2 regions of the Streptomyces sp. MAR4 CNX-425 genome follow, and region 2 is predicted to be linked to the other one. Evidence: riboswitches for the same ligand, from Rfam matches in the RefSeq annotation. Region 2 holds a riboswitch; the other holds the start of a gene.

Region 1 (10,886 bases), on a different contig from region 2:
GCCGTCGTCGGTCGGGAAGTGGACCTTCAGGTCCCGGATGTCCAGGAAGGCCGACGGCCCCGTGCCGGTGGGCACGGGCTCGCCGACGGCTCCCGTCTTCGTCAGGCCGGTCACGAGACCCTCACCCTCGGGTCGATGGCGGCGTACACGAAGTCGACCACCAGATTGCACATCACGATGAAGAAAGCGGCGAACAACGTGACGCCGAGGATCGGCGGCAGGTCGTTCTCGTTGATGGACTGCACGGCCCAGGAGCCGACCCCGTCGAAGGAGAAGACCGTCTCGGTGATCACCGCCCCGCCGAGCAGCAGCGCGAAGTCCATGCCGAAGATGGTGACGATGGGGGTCAGCGCGGAGCGCAGCCCGTGCCGGGTGATCACCACCGGCTCCTTCAGGCCCTTCGCGCGGGCGGTGCGGATGTAGTCCTCACCCATGGTCTCCAGCATCCCGGCCCGGGTGAGTCTCGCATAGAGCGCCGAATAGAGGAACGCCAGCGAGAACCAGGGCAGCATCAACCCCTGGAACCAGCGCACCGGATTCTCGGTGAGCGGCGTGTATTCGTTCGGGAAGATCTCCCAGTTGAAGGTGAACAGCGCCAGCGCGACGGTGCCGGTGAAGAACATCGGCAGCGAGACGCCGGCGAGGGCGATGCCCATCGCCGCGCGGTCGAAGAACGACCCCGGGCGCAGCGCGGAGATCACGCCCGTCGTGACGCCGGAGAGCAGCCACAGGACGGCGGCGCCGATGGCCAGCGAGGCGGTGACCGGCAGCCGGTCCAGCATCTCCGGCCAGACCTCCACGTGCTTGCGGAAGGAGTAGCCGAGGCAGGGCGCGTTGCACTGCGACGGGTCGGGCCCGAAGTTGAACTCCCGGCCGGCGAAGATGCCGCGGATGAAGTCCCAGTACTGGACGTAGACGGGATCGTCGAGGCCGAGGTTCTTCTTGACCGCTTCGATGGTCTTTTCGTCGGGGCTCTTGCCGATGTACTGCGCGGCCAGCTGGTCGGGGGTGCTGCCGGCCAGCCGCGGCAGGACGAAGAAGATGGCGTAGGTGATGGCGCTCACGACGAAGAGCAGCATCACCGCGGCCAGCAGCCGCCGGATGAAATACGCGAACACGAGGGCGTGCCTTCCACGGTCCGGGCGGCGCGGGCGGTGCCGGTGGGGGCACCGCCCGCGCAGCCGGTGGGGGTGCTACTTCAGGCCGAGGTTCAGGTAGTCGTACTGACCGCTGAACGCCTGCGAGACCACCAGGTTGGTGACCTCGTCCGAGCGCTGGTGCAGGACCTTGAAGTAGGAGAGGGGCACGATCGCCGCCGTCTCCATCATCTTCTTGTCCACCTCGACATAGGCCTTGGCGCGGGCCGCCTTGTCCGGGTTGGCGATCGACTCGTCGAGCAGCTTGTTGATCTCCGGGTCGTCCAGGTACGAGATGTTCGTGTTACCGGACTCGCCGAGGGCGCCGCCGTTGGCGATCTGCTGCAGGAAGCCGTAGCCGCTGGGCCAGTCGGCGCCCCACTGCATCATGTACAGACCCGCGTTGTTGTCCTGGCCCCACTTCCGGGAGCCCGCGAAGTCGGTGAAGTACTTGCCGCCGGGGAACTTCTGGATCTCGGCGTTGATGCCCACCTTCTTCAGGGCCGCCTGGATCGCGGTGGCGTTGTCGATCTCGTCCTGCCGCTCGGTGCGCGCGGTCAGCACGGTGTCGAAGCCGTTGGGCTTGCCGCACTCCTTCAGCGCGGCCTTGGCCTTCTCGACGTTGCCCTTGCTGCCCTCGGTGGCGTACGGGTCCTCGTAGGACTCGTGGCCCGGGACGTCGGGCGGCAGCACGGTGGAGGCGATCTCGCCCTTGGGCTCGCCGCCGAGCGCGCGCATTGAGGAGTCCTTGTCGATCGCGAACTCCACGGCCTTGCGGCAGTTGACGTCGTCGAGCGGCGCCAGCTGGGTGTTCATCGCCAGGTAGGTGAGCCGGCCGCCGGTCGGGTTGTCCAGCATGTTCGACTCGTCCCGCAGCATCTGGGACTGGGTCTGCGCGGTCACCCCGAGCGCGTCGAACATCACGTGGGTCTTGCCCGCCTCGATGTTCTTGTCGATGGTCTCGTGGTTGACCTTGAAGCGGACCTCGATCTTGTCCGGCAGCTGCTTGCGGATCTTGTCCGTCTTCGGGTCCCACTGGTCGTTGCGGACCAGGGTGGCGGACTTGTCCAGGTCGAAGCTCTCGAACTTGTACGAGCCCGAGGAGACGATGTTCTTCTGGTAGTCCGAGCCGTTGTCCTTGTCCCGCGGCACCGGCGCGGTCTGCGTCATCGCGGCCAGGTAGTCGAACTCCTGGAACGGCTGGTTGAGGTTGAAGACGATGGTGTAGTCGTCCGGCGTCTCGATGGACGCGATGCCCTCTTCGCTCTTGTCCTTGTACGGACCCTGGTAGTCGTCAGGGTTCTCCAGGTACTGCGCGAAGTAGTTCGGGCCGAGCGAGAGGACGTCGCGGGCGAAGTTGCTCCGCTCGACCGCGTACTTGATGTCCGCGGTCGTGATCTCGGTGCCGTCCTCGTACTTGACGCCCTTCTTGATCTTGTACGTCCAGGTCTTGCCGCCGTTGCTCGACTCGCCCGGGGCCGTGGCGAGGTCCGGCACCGGCTCCGCGGCCTGCGCGCCCGGGCCGGGGGCGTAGGTCATGAGGGAGCGCGCGTACAGCCGGCTGAAGTTCCACATGTAGCCGTAGTACGTGTTGCCCGGGTCCATCGAGTCCGGCACGTCGGCCGACTCGTAGACGAGGGTGCCGCCCTTCTTGTCGGACGGGTTGAGAACCTTCTCGATCGCCGCGTTCGCGGCCGCGCCGCCGCCCTCGTCGCCCTCGTCGTCGTCGTTGCCGCCACCGCCGCAGGCGGAGACGGTCAGCGCGACCGAGACGGCAACCGCGAGCATGGCGGCTGATTTCGACCTGAGTTTCATGGTGAGGCGTTGCCCCCTGGTTCGGAGTGATGGGACGAGAGCGGGTACGGCGGGTGCCGCGCCCAGACTGCTTCTTGGGGTCATCGGCGTCATCGGCGGCCCTTGGGATCGAGTGCGTCCCTGAGCCCGTCGCCCAAGAGGTTGAAGGCCAGCACGGAGAGGAAGATCGCCACGCCCGGCACGACCATGAACATCGGGTCGACCTGGTAGTAGTCGATCGCGCTGCTCAGCATGCCGCCCCAGGAGGCCTGCGGCGGCTGGATACCCACGCCGAGGAAGCTCAGCGCCGCCTCGAACAGGATGTTGGTCGGAATCAGCAGCGTGGAGTAGACGAGAATCGGCCCCACCAGGTTCGGCAGCAGCTCCCGGAAGAGGATGAAGGGGCCGCGCGCGCCCAGGCTCTTGGCCGCTTCGACGAACTCGCGTTCGCGCAGGCTGATCGTCTGGCCCCGGACGATGCGGCCGATATACGGCCAGCTGAAGAAGCCGATGACGAAGATCAGCACCCCGATGTGCAGCTCCAGCCCCTTCAGCCCGAACGCGCCGCCCTGGAGTGCGGCGGAGATGGAGATGGCGAAGAGCAGCACCGGGAAGGCCAGGAACGTGTCCATGGTCCGGCTGATGATCGTGTCGGCCCACTTGCCGTAGTAGCCGGCGATGACGCCGAGAACGGTGCCGAGAACGACCGCGACCATGGTGGCGCCGAAGGCCACGAGCAGCGAGACCCAGGAGCCCTCCAGGATCCGGGTGGCGATGTCGCGGCCCAGCTTCGGCTCCACGCCCAGCGGGTGATCCCAGCTCATGCCGCCGAACGAGCCGTACGGCGTGGCCAGCGAGGGGTCGACGAGGTCCTGGTTCAGCTTGTTGGGGTCGAGACCGAGGATCGCCTGGATCGGGCGGGAGAGCGCGGCGGTCAGGATGAGGAACACCACGACGATGCCGCCGGCCATGGCGATGCGGTCGCGCTTGAGCCGCATCCAGGCGATGCGGCCGAGTGAACGGCCCTCGATCCGGCTCTTGTCCACGCCCTCGACGAGAGCTTCCGGCGCCGCCTCGGCGGCGCCGGCTGTCTCGATAGGTGCCGTCATGTTGTGGGGACCCCTCTCGAGCGGCGGCGTCCCGCCGTCGTCCGCCGCGGTAGCGGCTCATTCGCTTCGCTGGTGCAAGTCATGCCGTGGTGCTGTCGGTGCCGTAGTGCGTGATCATGAATGTCTGTCGTCGCACAGGGGAACGACAGCCTCCTGACGGGGGGAGTCTTCAACGCGCTCGGGATCACTCGCCAGCCCCCGAGGGGAATGGATGCGCAAACGTGATGCGATGCAGTGGATACCGTTATCCGGACATCACACCGCCGCTGAGCGGATCTTCCCCGCCCGGATAGCGGGATATGCGCGGACATAACGGGCGGGGTCCCGGAACCGGGTTCGCCGAGGGCTTTCGGCCCGGTTCTCAGAACCCGGGGGCGGGCCCGGGCTGCCAGCCGGACTGGTGGGCGCCGCCCGCGGGGTGCGGCGGCGGGTACCCGTAACCGGCCGGCGGGGCGGCCGGGCCGCCGCCGTGGGCGCCGCGGTCGAAGAACGGCCGGGCGTTGGCCCGCATCCACATCGCCACCGGCTCGTGGTCGTCGGCCAGCGCCACCGTGGAGACCGCCAGGCCCGGGGGCACGGCGGCCACCGACTCCTGCATCATCGCCTGCGCCGCGGCGACGGACTGGGGGCCGGTGTCGTAGAGGTCGATGCCGATGGCCAGGTACGGCTCGCCGAGGGCCGGCTGCACCCAGGCGCGGCAGAGCGTGCGCACCGCGGGGGTGCGGTGGGCGGTCTGGCCCAGCAGGGCGTAGAACTGCGCTACGTCCACGACCGGCTCGGAGATCCGCAGCGGGCCCGCGGGCAGCCGGTCCAGGCCGGTGGCCAGCCGGCGCAGGTCGAGCCAGGGGACGCCGACGCCGCCGCCGGCGGCGTGCGGGTCGAGCCACAGGCCCCAGCGGTCGGGGTAGAGCGCGGCGGCGATCTCGGCGCCGGCGACGGGCTCGTGCGCGCCGGTCCAGCCGCTGGCGGCCAGCTCGCGGTCGGAGCTGAAGCAGGGCGCGTAGGCGTGGCCGTCGACCTGCATGCTGCCGTACTGCGCGTCGGGCGAGTCCGGGCGGCCCTGCCAGAGCAGCATCCACACCTGCCCGGCGGCCAGCGCGGCGAGCAGCGCCTCGTACGCGTCGTACCTGCCGGGAGCCATCTGGCGGACCAGTTGGTCCACACCCGCTCCCGGCGCCGCGCTCCCGCTCGCGCCCCCGTTCACCCTCGGCCCCAACCCTTCGTCCCGTCCGCCGCCACCGCCGCCCCCGGGCGGGCGCGTACGCGTGTCCGCCCGAAGGTCATCAAACCAGCTTAGAGCCTGCCTGTGTCACCCGACCCGGATGTAGAACGGCTCGACCTTGGCCCGCATCCAGGTGATCACCGGGTCCACGGCGGCGTCGAGGAACACCAGCTGCACCTTCCACGGCACCGGCCGCGCCCCCAGCGCCCGGCCCAGCGCCTCCACCGTCGCCTGCCGGCTCTCGTCGTACGTGTCCAGCAGCTCGACCCCGATGTAGAGCTGCTCGCGGCCGCCCTCCACGCTCGCCAGCCCCCGGCGCGCGCTGCGCACCACCCCGATCCGCTCGAACTCCTCCCGGGCGACGGCCAGGAAGTCCACCGGGTCGTCCTGCCAGTCCGGCGTGAACAGCCGCACCCGGCCGCCCCGCGCCTCCCCCGGCAGCCGCGGCGCCCCCCGTTCCCGGCGGTCGCGGCACAACTCAGCCACCGCCGCCGGCGGCAGCGGCACGCCGACCGTGCCGCCCGGGTTGACCGCGATGCCGAGCTGCGGCGGCAGCCCGCGGGCGAACTCGCGGGCGGGCGCGACGGTGAACGACAGGTGCGACCCGGCCACCCGCAGGAACTCCTCCTGCGAGGAGAACACCGGCACGTACGGCGCGCCGCCGATGTCGGTCGTCGGCACGTTCAGCGACACGCTGTCCGGGCCGCCGCCCTCGGGCAGTGGCACCCACAGGCTGCTGCGGCCCAGCACCTCCAGCAGCCGCGGGGCCGCCTGCGGGTTGCCGAGGGAGGCGGCGAGCACCTCCTCCAGCTCGTTGCCGGGGAAGCCGCCGGTGGCGGGGGGCTGCGGGGAGCGGTAGTCGAAGCTCATCGGGACCAGCCAACTGTCGGGGGATGAACGTCGGCACCCTAACGGCTGCGAGCGTTCGCGGGCGAAGCCCGTACCTGCACACGGTGGAGCCCTCGCACCCACCCGACCCCGGATCAGGGAGCCCCTCTGCCATGCGTACGAACGCCACGCGTACGAACCGAACGGGCGGCCTGGCCGCCACCGTCGTCTCCGCCGTCGCCGGCGGCGCGCTCGTGCTCGGCACGGCCGGACCCGTGGCCGCCGGGCCCGCCGGGCTCACCGGGCCCCAGGCCGCCCCCGGGGGCGGCCGGAGCGCCGCCGCGGCGGGCGCCGCGGCCCCGGCCGCCGCGGACGTCGACGCCTCGACGCTGCGGCTGCTGGCGGAGCTGGGCCGGCTCACCGACACCACCGCGCGGGCCGTCGAGCGGATCCAGCGGGCCGTCGCCGACGGCGGCCGCCTCCATCCGCGCACGCTGCCCGACTACCGGTCGCCCCTGGACGCGGTGGGCGCGGCGGCGAAGACCCGGGGCCGGGTCAAGTCGATGAAGGCGCGGGAGACGACCGCGCTGGCCGAGGCGGTCGCGTCGCTGCGGACGGAGCTGGCCGGTCTGGTACGGGCCGGGGAGGCGGGCGACCGGACGGCGGTGGACGAGCGGGCGTCGGTGGCCGTGGCGGCGCTGGTGCGGGTGCTGTCGGCGGCGGCGGCCAGCGGGCTGGTGCCGGCGGGGCAGCCGCCCGGGGCCGCGGCGGCGAACGCGGCGGAGCCGCCGGAGCTGCCGGCGGGGACGGGCGCGTAGGCGGTGGGGCCCCGGGCGGCTGGCCGGGCCGGGAGTGGTCCGGCGCCGGGTGGCACGCCGGGCGGGCGCGCGCCGGAGCCGCCGGCTGCCGGACCGGGCGCACGCCCGCGGGCGGACCACGGAACCGCGGCGCCGCCGGCGCGCCCGGGCCCGCCTCCACCGGTTCCGCGCGCGGACCGCCCCGGCGCGCACCGCTCCGCGCGCGCCCTCACCTCAGCGGGCGTGCGCTGCCCGCCGTGCCCTCACCCGGCGTGCGCTCATCCGGCGTGCACTCACCCGCCGTGCCCCCGGCCGAAGCTGATCCCCCGCAGCGTCCCCGCCGCCGCCCCGTCCAGCACCAGCACCGACGCGCACCTCGCCGCCAGCCCCCCGTCGCCCGCCGCGTCCAGCAGCCGCCGGTGCGCCCACCGGTGCCGGGCGAAGGCGTACCGCGACACCGCGCGCCCGCGCGCCTCCTGCCGCTCCCGCGCCACCTCGGCCGGTATGTCCAGCACCACCACGTGCAGCCCGCGCCCGTACCGCCGGGCCTGTCCGGTCAGCCACCACCGCACCCACGGCAGCGTGCCGCAGTCGTGCACGACGAGGCTGCCGCCGGCGCGTACCGCGAGCCACAGCCGCGCGTAGTGGTCGACGCGCACCAGCGGCCGGTACAGCCCGTACGGCAGCCGCCGCCCCAGCCGGCGCGCCCAGCGTTCGCGTACGTACTGCGAGTCGATCAGCACCACCTCCGCCCGCGGCTCCGTCCGCCGCATCAGGGTGCTCTTGCCGCTCCCCGGCAGCCCGGAGATCACGACGATGTCGCCCGCCGGATATCGGAGCCGTTCCCGGGAGGCCGCCTGCTCCACCGTCACGCCGCCTCCCGCGCCCGCCCACCGCTGCCCGCCACCAGCCTGGCAACCCCGGCGGGCCCCGACAAGGACGCGTCCGGCGCAACGGAAGACGGTCTCCCAGTTCCTCGCGCCGTCCCGCGATCCCCGGCCGCGTGCAATGATGGGCCGGCCAACTCCATACCGGCCGTTCGAACCCGCGCGGGAGAGTCCCGGTGCCTCACCGCACCGGGCGCCGAAGGAGCAAGTCCTCCCTTGAATCTCTCAGGCCCCGTCACCGCGCGGGCGAGGCAGATCTGAAAAGCGGGCCGTGCCCGGCCGCAGTGCCGGCGCCGCCCCACCCAAGGTGCAAGCCACGCTCCCGCGGGATCGTGGCGAACCTCTCAGGTTCCGATGACAGATGGGGAGGACACGACCACCCCCTGTCCGGGAGCCTGACGATGACCACTGAGAGCCCTGCACCGCGCCGCACCGCGCTCGACGCCACGCACCGCGCGCTCGGCGCCACCATGACCGACTTCGCCGGCTGGGAGATGCCGCTGCGCTACGGCAGCGAGCGCGAGGAGCACGTCGCGGTGCGCACCCGCGCCGGCCTCTTCGACCTCTCCCACATGGGCGAGATCACCGTCTCCGGCCCCGGGGCCGCCGTGCTGCTGGACTACGCGCTGGTGGGCCGGCTCTCGGCGGTACGCCCCGGCCGCGCCCGGTACACGATGATCTGCCGCGAGGACGGCGGCATCCTCGACGACCTGATCGTCTACCGGCTCGCCGACGAGCAGTACATGATCGTCGCGAACGCCGCCAACGCGCAGACCGTCCTGGACGCGCTCGTCGAGCGGGCCGCCGGCTTCCCGGGCGCGGTGGTACGGGACGACCGGGACGCGTACGCCCTGATCGCCGTGCAGGGCCCGGCGGCGGCCGGCGTCCTGGGCCGGGTCACCGACGCGGACCTGGACGGGCTCAAGTACTACGCCGGGCTCCCCGGCACCGTCGCCGGCGCCGAGGCGCTCGTCGCCCGTACCGGCTACACCGGCGAGGACGGCTTCGAGCTGTTCGTACGCCCCGCGGACGCCGTCGCCGTGTGGGAGGCGCTGACCGCCGCCGGGCAGGACGACGGCCTGGTGCCGTGCGGGCTCTCCTGCCGCGACACCCTGCGGCTGGAGGCCGGCATGCCGCTGTACGGGCACGAGCTGAGCACCGCGCTCACCCCCTTCGACGCCGGCCTCGGCCGGGTCGTCAAGCTCGACAAGCCCGGCGACTTCGTCGGCCGCGAGGCCCTCGCGCGGGCCGCCGAGCGCGCCGCGGCCGAGCCGCCGCGGGTGCTGGTCGGCCTGGTCGCCGAGGGCCGGCGGGTGCCGCGGGCGGGGTACGCGGTGGTGGCCGGCGGCCACCGGATCGGCGAGGTCACCTCCGGCGCCCCCTCCCCCACCCTGGGCAAGCCGATCGCCATGGCGTACGTCGACCCCGCGCACGCCGCGCCGGGTCCGTCGGCCGCCACCGGCGTGGGCGTCGACATCCGCGGCAGCCACGAGCCGTACGAGGTCGTCGCCCTGCCGTTCTACAAGCGCCCCTGACCCTTCCGGCACCCCGCAGACCCGTTCCGGCACCCCGCGGAACCGTTCCGGCACCCCGCGAACCAGACCCGCCGGCACAACCCGACAGCCCTCCCCGGGCACAACCCCGACGAACCCCGATGAACCCCCGCACTCCCGCCCCAGGGTAGGCGGCCCCGCTGACAGCGGCGCCCCTTCCCGCCGCCCACCTCCCGATCCTGGAGAATCGCCTCATGAGCAACCCAGAGAACCTGCGCTACAGCAAGGAACACGAGTGGGTCGCGGCCGGCGACGACGGCGTCGCCACCGTCGGCATCACCGCCCACGCCGCGGACGCGCTCGGCGACGTCGTCTTCGTCCAGCTCCCCGAGGTCGGCGACACGGTCACCGCGGGCGAGCCCTGCGGCGAGCTGGAGTCGACGAAGTCCGTCTCCGACCTCTACGCACCCGTCTCCGGGGAGGTCACCGCCGCCAACGAGGCCGTCGTGTCCGACCCGGCACTGGTGAACTCCGGGCCGTTCGACGACGGCTGGCTGTTCAAGGTCCGGGTCGCGGGCGAGGCCGGCGACCTGATGTCCGCCGACGAGTACACCGCGTTCGCCGCGGGCTGAGCCCGCGCGCCGGCAGCCCGCCGCCCGCCCGTCCGCCAGCCGTCCGCCAGTCGTCCGCCCGCGTCCGTACGCCTGCCGCGCGCGTCCGTACCGCCTGCCGCCCGCGTCCGCCCTTTCCCACGGAAGGTTCCATGTCCCTTCTGAACGGCTCGCTCCACGAGGTCGACCCCGAGGTCGCCGCCGCCGTGGACGCCGAACTCAAGCGCCAGCAGTCCACCCTCGAAATGATCGCCTCGGAGAACTTCGCCCCGGTCGCCGTGCTGGAGGCGCAGGGCTCGGTCCTCACCAACAAGTACGCCGAGGGCTACCCCGGCCGCCGCTACTACGGCGGCTGCGAGCACGTCGACGTCGCCGAGGAGCTGGCCCGCGAGCGCGTCAAGGCGCTCTTCGGCGCCGAGGCCGCGAACGTCCAGCCGCACTCGGGCGCGTCGGCGAACGCGGCGGCGATGTTCGCGGTGCTGAAGCCCGGCGACACCATCCTGGGGCTGGACCTGGCCCACGGCGGGCACCTGACCCACGGCATGAAGATCAACTTCTCCGGCAAGCTGTACGACGTCGCCGCCTACCACGTCGACCCCGGGACCGGGCTGGTCGACATGGCCGAGGTCGAGCGGCTGGCCAAGGAGCGGCGGCCGAAGCTGATCGTGGCCGGCTGGTCGGCGTACCCGCGGCAGCTGGACTTCGCCGGCTTCCGCCGGATCGCCGACGAGGTCGACGCGCTGCTGCTGGTCGACATGGCGCACTTCGCCGGGCTGGTGGCCGCGGGCCTGCACCCCAACCCCGTGCCGTACGCGGACATCGTCACCACCACCACCCACAAGACGCTCGGCGGTCCGCGCGGCGGGGTCATCCTGTCCCGCCAGGCGCTCGCCAAGAAGATCAACTCGGCGGTCTTCCCCGGCCAGCAGGGCGGCCCGCTGGAGCACGTGATCGCGGCCAAGGCGGTGTCGTTCAAGGTCGCGGCGTCGGAGGAGTTCCGCGAGCGGCA
Region 2 (10,886 bases):
GGCCAGGGCATCTTCGGCATCGCCGTCGGGGTGGTCTTCAGCGACGTGCAGGCGGACCTCGCGCAGCTGCACGCGGAGCGCGTCGACACCGGCGAGACGCTGGTCGGGCGCAACGCCGCCGACGAGCTGGCCCGGCGCCGCAGCCGCGCCGGCTGACCCCCGGGGCGTACGCGCCGCGCCCGTCCCCGGCCCGTACGCCCGCCGCCGGGCCGATGTCGTACCCATGAGGGACCATTCGAGCGTGAGAAGAGCGCCGTCGGTCCTGCACCTGGACATGGACGCGTTCTACGCCGCCGTCGAGCAGGCCGCCAAGCCGAGCCTGAAGGGCAAGGCCGTGATCGTCGGCGGCCTCGGCCCGCGCGGCGTGGTGGCCACCGCGTCGTACGAGGCCCGCGTCTTCGGGGTGCACTCGGCAATGGCCATGGGCATGGCCCGCCGGCTCTGTCCGAACGCCGCGTTCCTCATCCCCCGCTTCCGGCTCTACCAGCAGGTCAGCGGGCAGGTCATGGCGCTGCTCGGCGCGCTGTCACCGCTGGTGGAGCCGCTGAGCCTGGACGAGGCGTTCGTCGACCTCGAAGCCGGCGGGACGCCCGCGGAGGAGACCGCGCTGCGGGGCGTGGCCGCGCGGCTGCGCGCGGACATCCGCGCCGTCACCGGCCTGACCGGGTCCGTCGGGCTCGCCGCCTCCAAGATGCTCGCCAAGGTCGCCTCCGAGCTGGCCAAGCCGGACGGCCTCGTCGTCGTCCCGCCGGGCGGCGAGCGGGCGCTGCTGGGGCCCATGAGCGTGCGTACGCTGCCGGGCGTGGGCCCCGCGACGGCGGACGCGCTGCGCCGCGCCGGGATCACCACGGTCGCGGAGGTCACCGAGGCCGGCGAGGACGAGATGGTGCGGCTGCTGGGCCGGGCGCACGGCACCGGGATTCACGTCATGGCGCTGGGGGTGGACGAGCGGCCGGTGGTCGCGGACCGGGACGCCAAGTCCGTCTCCGTCGAGGACACCTTCGACGTCGACCTCACCGACCGGACCCGCATCCGCACGGAGGTCGAGCGGCTGGCGCGGCGGTGCGTGGAGCGGCTGCGCCGCGCGGGCCGCTCCGGCCGCACGGTGGTCCTGAAGGTCCGGCGGTTCGACTTCTCCACCCTCACCCGCTCCGAGACCCTGCGCGGGCCCACCGACGACCCCGCCGTGGTCACCGAGGCGGCGCTGCGGCTGCTGGACGGGGTGGAGACGGCCGCCGGGGTGCGGCTGCTGGGTGTCGGCGTGAGCGGGCTCGCGGACTTCACGCAGGAGGACCTGTTCGCGCAGGCCGGCCAGGCGCCGGAGGTGGCGCACGGGCCGGTGGACGCCGACGGCCCGGTGGCGCAGCCGCCGCCCGGGCCGCCCCCGCCGCCCGCCGCGGCGGAGCCGGAGCCGGCGGCGCCGCGGTGGCTGCCGGGGCTGGACGTGCGCCACGCCGAGCACGGCCCGGGGTGGGTGCAGGGCAGCGGCGTGGGCCGGGTCACGGTGCGGTTCGAGGTGCCGGGCTCGGCGCCCGGGCGGGTGCGTACGTTCCCCGCCGACGACCCGGCGCTGGCGCCGGCGGACCCGCTGCCGCTGGTGCCCGGCGGGTGATCAGTCGTCCGGCCCGGCGACCTCGCCGAAGTCGCGGTCCTGCGGCTGGTGGGGCTGCGGGTCCTGCGGGCGGGTCTTGGCGACGTCCGGGGGCAGCGCCATGCCGTAGTGCTGGTAGAGCTGGAGCTCCTGGCCGGGGGAGAGGTGCCGGCCGACGCCGAAGCCCGGCGCGTCCTTGATCAGCTCCCGGTCGAACGGCACCCGCAGCCCCTCGTCGGCCAGCTCGCTCGGCCCGAGCGGCACGAACGCGTCGCGGTGGAACAGGCCCGTGCGCACCGCCGCCCACTGCGGCGCTCCGGTGGCGTCGTCGAGGTACACCTCGTCGACGGTCCCGAGCTTCTCGCCGTTCCCGTCGTACGCGCGCACGCCGATCAGGCTCCGGGGGTCGATGTCGGTCTGCACGGCGCCTCCTGACGTCTCGGTACAGCTCCGCTGCCTCCACGTAACGGCACAACGTGCCCGGCGGCCACTCGGCGGGCGCCGGGCGGGCGCACCGGCCGCGGCGCCCGCGCCGGGCTGCGCGGGCGCCTGCGCTGGTACGCTGACCGTGGCTGCAGACCCCGTGCGGGAGAGTCCTCCGCCCGCCAGCCGGAGGCGCCGAAGGAGCAACTCCTCCCCGGAATCTCTCAGGCCCCCGTACCGCACGGACGAGGTCACTCTGGAAAGCAGGGCGGGCCGCACGCGGCCCCTCCTCACCGACGGTGCAAGCCGGCGCCCCGAAGCGGGCCGGCGGTGAAGCTCTCAGGTCCGGATGACAGAGGGGGAGGCCGTACGGGTGCCCGGCCCAGGGGTATCCGCGAAGGTCCGCGCGACCAGGAGGCCCCTTGTCTGAGACGAACGCCCACCGCACGCCGCTCGCCGCGCTGGAGCGCGGCACCTCCTTCGAGCAGCGCCACATCGGCCCGGACGCGGGCGACCGGGCCAAGATGCTCGCCCAGGTCGGCTACGGCTCGCTGGACGAGCTGACCGCGGCCGCCGTGCCCGGCCCGATCAAGGGCACCGGCGACGTCACGCTCCCCGCGGCCCGCTCCGAGGCGGGGGTGCTGGCCGAGCTGCGCGCCCTGGCGGCCCGCAACGAGGTGCTGACCTCCATGATCGGCCTCGGCTACCACGGCACCCACACGCCGCCCGTCATCCTGCGCAACGTCATGGAGAACCCCGCCTGGTACACGGCGTACACCCCGTACCAGCCGGAGATATCCCAGGGCCGGCTGGAGGCGCTGCTCAACTTCCAGACCGTCGTCGCCGACCTCACCGGGCTGCCCACCGCCGGCGCCTCGCTGCTCGACGAGGCCACCGCCGCCGCCGAGGCGATGGCGCTGTCCCGGCGGGTCGGCAAGGTCAAGGACGGCGTCTTCCTCGTCGACGCCGAGACCCTCCCGCAGACCGTCGCGGTGCTGCGCACCCGCGCCGAGCCGGCCGGCGTCGAGGTCGTCGTCGCCGACCTCGCCGACGGCATCCCGGGGGACGTCGCGGAGCGCGGCGTCTTCGGCGTGCTGCTCCAGTACCCGGGCGCCTCCGGCGTCGTACGGGACCTCGCGCCCGTCATCGGGCGGGCGCACGAGCTGGGCGCCGTCGTCACCGTCGCCGCCGACCTGCTCGCGCTCACCCTGCTGTCGTCGCCCGGCGCGCTCGGCGCCGACATCGCGGTCGGCTCCAGCCAGCGCTTCGGGGTCCCGATGGGCTTCGGCGGGCCGCACGCCGGCTACATGTCCGTACGCTCGACGTTCGCGCGCAGCCTGCCCGGGCGGCTCGTCGGCGTCTCCAGGGACGCGGACGGGGCGCAGGCGTACCGGCTCGCCCTCCAGACGCGCGAGCAGCACATCCGCCGCGAGAAGGCCACCAGCAACATCTGCACCGCGCAGGTGCTGCTGGCGGTGATGGCCTCGATGTACGCCGTCCACCACGGCCCCGACGGCCTGGCGGCCATCGCCCGGCGCACCCACCGCTACGCCGCGGTCCTCGCCGCGGGCCTGCGGGCCGGCGGCGCCGACGTGGTGCACGACGCGTTCTTCGACACGGTCACCGTCCGGGTCCCCGGCCGGGCCGCCGAGGTCACCGCCCGCGCCCGCAACGCCGGCGTCAACCTCCGCCTCGCCGACGCCGACCACGTCGGCATCTCCTGCGACGAGACCACCGTCCGCGACCACCTGGCCGTCGTCTGGGACGCGTTCGGAGTCCCCGGGCAGGACGTCGGGGAGCTGGACGCGGCCACCGCCGACGCGCTGCCCGCCGCTCTGCTGCGCGCCGACGAGTACCTGACCCACCCCGTCTTCCACCGGCACCGCTCCGAGACCGCCCTCCTGCGCTACCTGCGGACGCTCGCCGACCGGGACTACGCGCTGGACCGCGGCATGATCCCGCTCGGCTCCTGCACGATGAAGCTCAACGCGACCGCCGAGATGGAGGCCGTCACCTGGCCCGAGTTCGCCGGTCTGCACCCCTTCGCGCCCGCCGACCAGGCCGAGGGCTATCTGACCCTGATCCGCGAGCTGGAGGAGGGCCTGGCCGCCGTCACCGGCTACGACAAGGTGTCCCTCCAGCCCAACGCCGGCTCCCAGGGCGAGCTGGCGGGCCTGCTGGCCGTACGGGCGTACCACCGCGCCAACGGCGACGAGGGCCGCACCGTCTGCCTCATCCCCTCCTCCGCGCACGGCACGAACGCCGCCTCCGCGGTGATGGCGGGCATGCGGGTCGTGGTCGTGAAGACCGCGGAGAACGGCGAGGTCGACGCGGACGACCTGCGCGCGAAGATCGAGCAGCACGGCGCCGAGCTGGCCGTGCTCATGGTCACCTACCCCTCCACGCACGGCGTGTTCGAGGAGCACATCACGGAGATCTGCGACGCCGTGCACGCCGCCGGCGGCCAGGTGTACGTGGACGGGGCCAACCTCAACGCGCTCGTCGGCCTCGCCGGCCCCGGGCGGTTCGGCGGCGACGTCTCGCATCTGAACCTGCACAAGACGTTCTGCATCCCGCACGGCGGCGGCGGCCCCGGCGTCGGCCCGGTCGCGGTCCGCGAGCACCTCGCCCCGTACCTGCCGAACCACCCGCTGCAACCCGCCGCCGGGCCGGAGACGGGCGTCGGCCCGGTCTCCGCGGCGCCGTGGGGCTCGGCCGGCATCCTGCCGATCTCCTGGGCGTACATGAAGCTCATGGGCGACGGCGGCCTGCGGCGCGCGAGCCAGGTCGCGGTGCTCGGCGCCAACTACGTGGCCAAGCGGCTGGAGCCGCACTTCCCGGTGCTGTACACCGGCCCGGGCGGGCTCGTCGCGCACGAGTGCATCGTCGACGTCCGGCCGCTGACCAAGGCGACCGGGGTGACCATCGACGACGTGGCCAAGCGGCTCATCGACTACGGCTTCCACGCCCCGACGATGTCGTTCCCGGTGGCCGGGACGCTGATGATCGAGCCGACCGAGAGCGAGGACCTGGCCGAGCTCGACCGGTTCTGCGAGGCGATGATCGCGATCCGCCGGGAGATCGACCGGGTCGGTTCGGGGGAGTGGGACAAGGACGACAATCCGCTGGTCGGCGCGCCGCACACCGCGGCGCAGCTGGCGGGGGAGTGGCCGCACCCGTACGGGCGGGACGAGGCGGTCTTCCCGGCCGGGGTCACGCCCGCGGACAAGTACTGGCCGCCGGTGCGCCGGATCGACGGCGCCTACGGCGACCGCAACCTGGTCTGCTCCTGCCCCCCGCTGGACGAATACGACGCCTGACGTGCGGCCGCGTGCGTACCGCGCCCGGTCCGGCGCCCGCGCCGGGCCGGGTGGCGTGCGGGGCGCGTGCCGGAGTGCGGGGACCCCGCCGGTGTGCGCCGGCGGAGTCCGCCGGGCCGGTCACGCGCCCGGGTCGGTCACGCACCCGGGCCGGTCCGGGCCGGGTGCGCCGGTCAGGCCGCCGCGGTCACGTCGTCGGCGTTCGGCGGCCGGTGCGGCGCGATGATCCGGCCGTCGGGCAGCAGTTCGCCGGTGTCCTCGAACAGCAGAACGCCGTTGCAGAGCAGGCTCCAGCCCTGCTCCGGATGGTGCGCCACCGGGCGCGCCGCCTCCCGGTCGGTGGACTGGGCGGTCGGGCAGGGTGGCTGGTGCTGGCACATGGCTGGGTACTCTCGCTGGTTCTGGGTCTCGGTCCTGCGGTCTGCAGATGTCATCGCCGCCCCCGTGTCGACTCGTTCCGCAACCAGTGTTCCCCCGCGAGGCTCAATCCGCAGGGATTTACCGGCAGGTGGTCTCCCGGGGCAGAAGACGCATCACCCTCGCGGGCGGTTGCCCGGCGCCAGACCATCCTTTCGGGGGGCGCGCCCCCCGGGAGTGGACTAGTCCACAGCGGTGATCAGACCGTGACCTCGCCGTGATCAGGCGGAGGAGCCGAGGAGCCGCGCCGCCGCCAGCCGGTCGCGCAGCGCGGGCAGCAGGTCGCCGGCGCGGTGCGCGCGGTGGGCGCGGATGCCGGGGGGCGCGGGCGCCAGCGGCACCAGCAGATCCGCCGGGTCGATCCCGTCCGGCTCGGCCGCGGCGCCGGCGTCGGGGCGCAGCCAGAGCGTGACCATGTACAGCTCCGGCACGGACAGCAGGCGCGGTTGCAGCACGGCGGGGAGCGACTCGGCCTGGCGCAGGGCGCGTTGGGCGGAGGCGACGTACGGGCCCTCGGAGAAGTGCGAGAACGCCCAGCCGTCCGGGGTGATCCGGGCCTCCGCGGCGGCGACCACCCGGCCCTCGGCGGCGAGGTGGAACCGCCAGCCGCCGAGCGCGGCCCGCGGCGGGCCGTCCCCGGGGCCGACGCCGTCCAGGACGTGTACCGGCAGCGGGTCCGTGACGCCCGCCGGGCCGGCGCCCGACGTCGGCGTGAGCGTACGGAACCCGCGCACCGCCGTCGGGGACTTCAGCGCGGCGCGCACGCTGCGCAGAGCCGGGGAGGGGGGCGTAAGGACGCTGAGCGGCATAAGGGGTCGCCTACCTTCGACAGACGTGGAGCAGAGCGGGGAGCAAGATGCGGACGGCGCTGTCTGCTAGCGGGGTCAGAGGGGACCGCATCCGTGCGAGGGCGCCAACTCTCTGCCTCGTTCGCGAATTTTATACGACTACCGGTGGGAGCCCTTCCGCCTGGCTGCTCGGGTGAAATCCACAAGGGGATTATCGGCCGGATTCTCTCTGGCCTTTTGCGGAAGATCCGCGGGAAATACCTGACCGGTGCGGCGACACCCGTCGCCCGGGGTCGGCCGGATCTCGTCGGTGATTGCGACCAATCGGCGAGCGGCGCGGCGCGCCTCCGGCGGTGTGCGATCGGAACGACTCCGCACCGCGCGGGCCGCCAGCGTAGCCGACGAACGGCGGTACCGGGCGTTAGGGATCCCCGCGCCTGGGCATCATCCCAGGCAGCCGAGCCGAGGAGGAGCCTCGATGGGCGAGAAGGTCGTGGCCGGCGGGTTCGACCTGTCCGACCGTCACCGCTATCGGCAGCGGCTCCGCGAGTGTCTCGCGGGGCTGGAGCGACTGCTGGAGGAGAAGAGATTCGACCGCCCGCAGAATCTGATGGGGCTGGAGATCGAACTGAATCTCGTGGGTCCGGACGGCATGCCGCGCATGATGAACTCGGAGGTGCTGGAGCGTATCGCCAGCCCCGATTTCCAGACCGAGCTGGCCCAGTTCAACCTGGAGGTGAACATCGCGCCCCACCGGCTCGCCGGCCGGGTGCTCGACCAGCTCGCCGAGGAGCTGCGCACCGGGCTGTGGTACGCCGACCGGCAGGCGCGCGAGGTGGACGCCGGCATCGTGATGATCGGCATCCTGCCGACGCTGACCGGCGCGGACCTGGTGTCCGCCAACCTCTCCGAGGTGGACCGCTACCACCGGCTCAACGAGCAGATCCTCGCCGCCCGCGGCGAGGAGATCCGGCTCGACATCCGCGGGGTGGAGGAGCTGACGTACGCCACCGGCTCCATCGCCCCCGAGGCCGCCTGCACCTCGGTGCAGCTGCACCTGCAGGTCACCCCCGGGCGGTTCGCGGACGTCTGGAACGCCTCCCAGGCGACGGCGGCCGTGCAGGTCGCGCTCGGCGCCAACGCCCCGTTCGTCTTCGGCCGCGAGCTGCTGAGCGAGTCGCGGCCCGAGCTGTTCCTCCAGGCCACCGACACCCGGCCGCCGGAGCTGCGGGCCCAGGGCGTGCGCCCGCGCGCGTGGTTCGGCGAGCGCTGGGTCACCGAGCCGCTGGAGCTGTTCGAGGAGAACATCCGCTACTTCCCCGCGCTGCTGCCGCTCTGCTCGCCGGAGGAGCCGCTGCGCGTGCTGGACGAGGGCGGGGTGCCGGAGCTACCCGAGCTGGTGCTGCACAACGGCACCGTCTACCGCTGGAACCGGCCGGTGTACGACACCGCCGGCGGCGTGCCGCACCTGCGCGTGGAGAACCGGGTGCTGCCCGCCGGGCCGACCGTCACCGACGTCGTCGCCAACGCCGCGTTCTACTACGGGCTGGTCCGCTCCCTCGCCGACGAGCAGCGCCCGGTGTGGGGCCGGCTGCCCTTCGACGGCGCCGCGGCGAACTTCGCCGCCGCCTGCCGCGATGGCATCGACGCGACCCTGGTGTGGCCGGGCCGGCGGCGGCTCGGCGGGGTGGCCAGGGTGCCGGCGGTCAAGCTCGTCCGGGACGAGCTGCTGCCCATGGCCGCCGCCGGGCTGGACGCCTGGGGCGTCGACCCCGCCGACCGGGACCGCTACCTCGGCGTCATCGACGAGCGCTGCCGGCGGCGGGTCAACGGCGCGTCGTGGCAGGCGGCGGCCTTCCACCGGGCGCGGGACCGCGGGCTGGACCGGGGCGCGGCGCTGGCGGAGATGACCCGGCGGTACGTGGAGCTGACCCGCACCGAGGAGCCGGTGCACCGCTGGCCGGTGGACTGACGGGGACGCGCGCGCCGGCGCCCGGGCCCGTATCCGTACGGCTCAGGACAGCGCCGCCCGGACGCCGGCGTCCGTCACCGCCCGCAGCAGCACCGAGTGGATCTCCTTCGGGTCCGTCACCTGGTACGACTCGCCCCCGACCGCCGCCGCGATCTCCCCGCACGCCTCGACGTCCGCGTCCGGCCCGATGGCGATGGCGATCAGACCCACCGGCCGCTCCGGGTCGGCCGTCTCGCGCAGCCGCTCGGCCAGCTCCCCGGCGGAGACGCTGCCCGGGTCCTCGTTGGCGCCGTCGGTGAGCAGCACCACCGCGTTGAAGCGCCCGGGCGCGTACTCCTTGACCTGCCGCTCGTACGCCGCGAGCGCCGTGTCGTACAGCCCCGTCGCCCCGTCCGGCACCGGCGCGAGGTCCCCGAAGGCGGCGGCGAGGCGCTCGCGGTGGCTGGTGCCGTCCTCGGTGCGCTGGGCCAGCCGCGTGGTGCCGGTGACCTCCTCGTAGTCCTGCTCGCCCGCCAGCCGGGTGGAGAACCGCCACAGCCCGATCTCGTCCTCGCCGGTGAACTGCGAGAGCGCCTGGATCAGCGCGCTCTTCGTCACGTCCATGCGCGTCTGCCCCGGCTCGCCGGGCACCGGCTCGCCCATCGAACCGGAGACGTCGACCACGGTCGTCAGCCGGGCGCTCTGCACCGTGACGGTCCACATGCCGAGGACCGAGGCCACCTCGTCGGGGGACGGCGGCTCGGCGGGCGGCGCGTCGACCGGCTGCGGCACGGCGCCGCCGGCGGCCGCCGTCAGCTCCGCGTCGAAGCTCCCCTCGGCGGACCGGAAGCCGTGCCGGCGCAGCAGGCCGGCGGCCTTGCCGTCGGTGAGGAGCCGCTGGAAGCGGCTGACGGCGCGCACCCGGTCCATGGCCATGGAGTCGTTGTCGACGATGGCGTACGGGTAGTCGAGGGCGACCGTGCCGCCCTCGGGATAGAACATGTCGAGCCGGGAGACGGTGCCCGCCTCCGCGTTGTGGCGGAAGGCCGCCTGCTCGGAGAGGAACAGCGCGTCGTTGTCCCGCGGGTCGTCCAGCCCGGAGTCCGGGAGCGAGGCGAGCACCGCCCGGTCGCCGGGCTCGACGCGCTCGGCGAGCAGCTTGGCGGTGGCGGCGGTACGGGTGTCCGCCCGCTTGCCGCCGGCGCGGTGCACCGCCGTCAGCGCGAGCGCGCCGGTGGCGCTCACGGCCGGGTCCGCGGTGCCCAGGCGCAGCCCGGCGTCCTCGCCCATGACGGCGTCCGTCAGCTCCGCCCAGCCGTAGGTCTTCTCGGGCCAGCCGAGCCTGCGGGCGCCGTCCGGCAGGGTGGCCACGCCGATCGGCGAGGTGGCCAGGCGCGTCACCTCGTCGATGGTCGCGCCCTCGCCGCCGGCGGTGACCATCCCCGTCCAGATGCTGGAGTCGGGGATCCAGACCTGGAAGTCCGGGTGCGCGCCGGCGCGGCGCAGCGACTGGGCGACCTCGGCGGCGGGGCGCGCGGTCACCTCGACGTCCAGGCAGCGGCCGTCGGACTTCAGCTCCGCCCGGCGGGCGCGCTCGGCGGTCCTGCGCACGACCGGGGCGATGTCGGGCGCGGCGACGACGCGCAGTTCGAGGTCCCGGCCCGCGCAGGGGTCGTCCGACGACAGCATCCCGGTCCGGGCGGCGACCAGCGTGCCCGCGCCGATCGCCAGGACGAGGGCGGTCGCGATGACCACGGCGCGGCCCCGTACGCTGCGGCGCAGCCCGGCTTCGTCCGTTCCGTACGCATCGGGCAAGCTGTGTCGTCCCATGGTCGTCCCCCCGGACAGCCGCATATTGGTCACGTGTTTTTGCGGTGACCCTAGCGAGACGGCGGGGCCGGTGGGGAGGGATTGACCAATTGGAGGAGCGCGTGCAGGACCAGTCCCGCCGGCAGCTGGGCGGCGAAACGCTGCTGGTGCTGGCGCTGTCCCTGGGGGCGAGCGCGGTCTCGGCCCTCATCAGCTTCGTCGGCTCGGTCACCCGGCCGGGCGGGCTGAAGGAGCAGTCGGCCAACCTCAACTCCTCCGCGGCGCCCGGGCGCCCGTGGCTGGACCTCGCGTGGCAGCTGTTCGGGATCACCACCGCGCTGGTGCCGGTGGCGCTCGTGGCGTACCTGCTGGTGCGCGAGCGCGCGGGCGGGCTGGGCGCGGTGGGGTTCGACCACCGGCGGCCGGCGTTCGACCTGGGCCGGGGCGCGGTCGTGGCCGCGGTCGTCGGCGGCACGGGGCTGGCGTTCTACCTGGGCGCGCGGGCGTCCGGCTTCAACCTGACCGTCGTGCCGGAGTCGCTGCCCGACGTGTGGTGGAAGATCCCGGTGCTGATCCTCTCCGCGGTG

The links. A riboswitch is a leader RNA that binds a small molecule or an ion and turns the genes downstream of it on or off. The one in region 2 is predicted to bind glycine.
Region 1: linked by a shared signal. The riboswitch ahead of gcvT (glycine cleavage system aminomethyltransferase GcvT) and the one ahead of gcvP (aminomethyl-transferring glycine dehydrogenase) in region 2 are both predicted to bind glycine.

What each region holds. Positions count from the first base shown of each region.
Region 1 is NZ_JBMDLF010000009.1:166,589-177,474, reverse strand. Features, by position in the region: gene ACHZ99_RS24410 (ABC transporter ATP-binding protein) at 1-114, opposite strand, end outside; gene ACHZ99_RS24405 (ABC transporter permease) at 111-1,118, opposite strand; gene ACHZ99_RS24400 (ABC transporter substrate-binding protein) at 1,194-2,924, opposite strand; gene ACHZ99_RS24395 (ABC transporter permease) at 3,041-4,039, opposite strand; gene ACHZ99_RS24390 (enhanced serine sensitivity protein SseB C-terminal domain-containing protein) at 4,401-5,180, opposite strand; gene ACHZ99_RS24385 (enhanced serine sensitivity protein SseB) at 5,349-6,131, opposite strand; gene ACHZ99_RS24380 (hypothetical protein) at 6,263-6,907, shown strand; gene ACHZ99_RS24375 (AAA family ATPase) at 7,180-7,758, opposite strand; glycine riboswitch at 7,927-8,024, shown strand; gene gcvT (glycine cleavage system aminomethyltransferase GcvT) at 8,175-9,308, shown strand; gene gcvH (glycine cleavage system protein GcvH) at 9,521-9,898, shown strand; gene glyA (serine hydroxymethyltransferase) at 10,030-10,886, shown strand, end outside.
Region 2 is NZ_JBMDLF010000006.1:323,863-334,748, reverse strand. Features, by position in the region: gene ACHZ99_RS19275 (MerR family transcriptional regulator) at 1-156, shown strand, start outside; gene ACHZ99_RS19270 (DNA polymerase IV) at 242-1,612, shown strand; gene ACHZ99_RS19265 (PRC-barrel domain-containing protein) at 1,613-2,014, opposite strand; glycine riboswitch at 2,168-2,264, shown strand; gene gcvP (aminomethyl-transferring glycine dehydrogenase) at 2,437-5,334, shown strand; gene ACHZ99_RS19255 (DUF5999 family protein) at 5,508-5,714, opposite strand; gene ACHZ99_RS19250 (hypothetical protein) at 5,973-6,560, opposite strand; gene ACHZ99_RS19245 (glutamate--cysteine ligase) at 7,018-8,511, shown strand; gene ACHZ99_RS19240 (substrate-binding domain-containing protein) at 8,554-10,320, opposite strand; gene ACHZ99_RS19235 (CPBP family intramembrane glutamic endopeptidase) at 10,422-10,886, shown strand, end outside.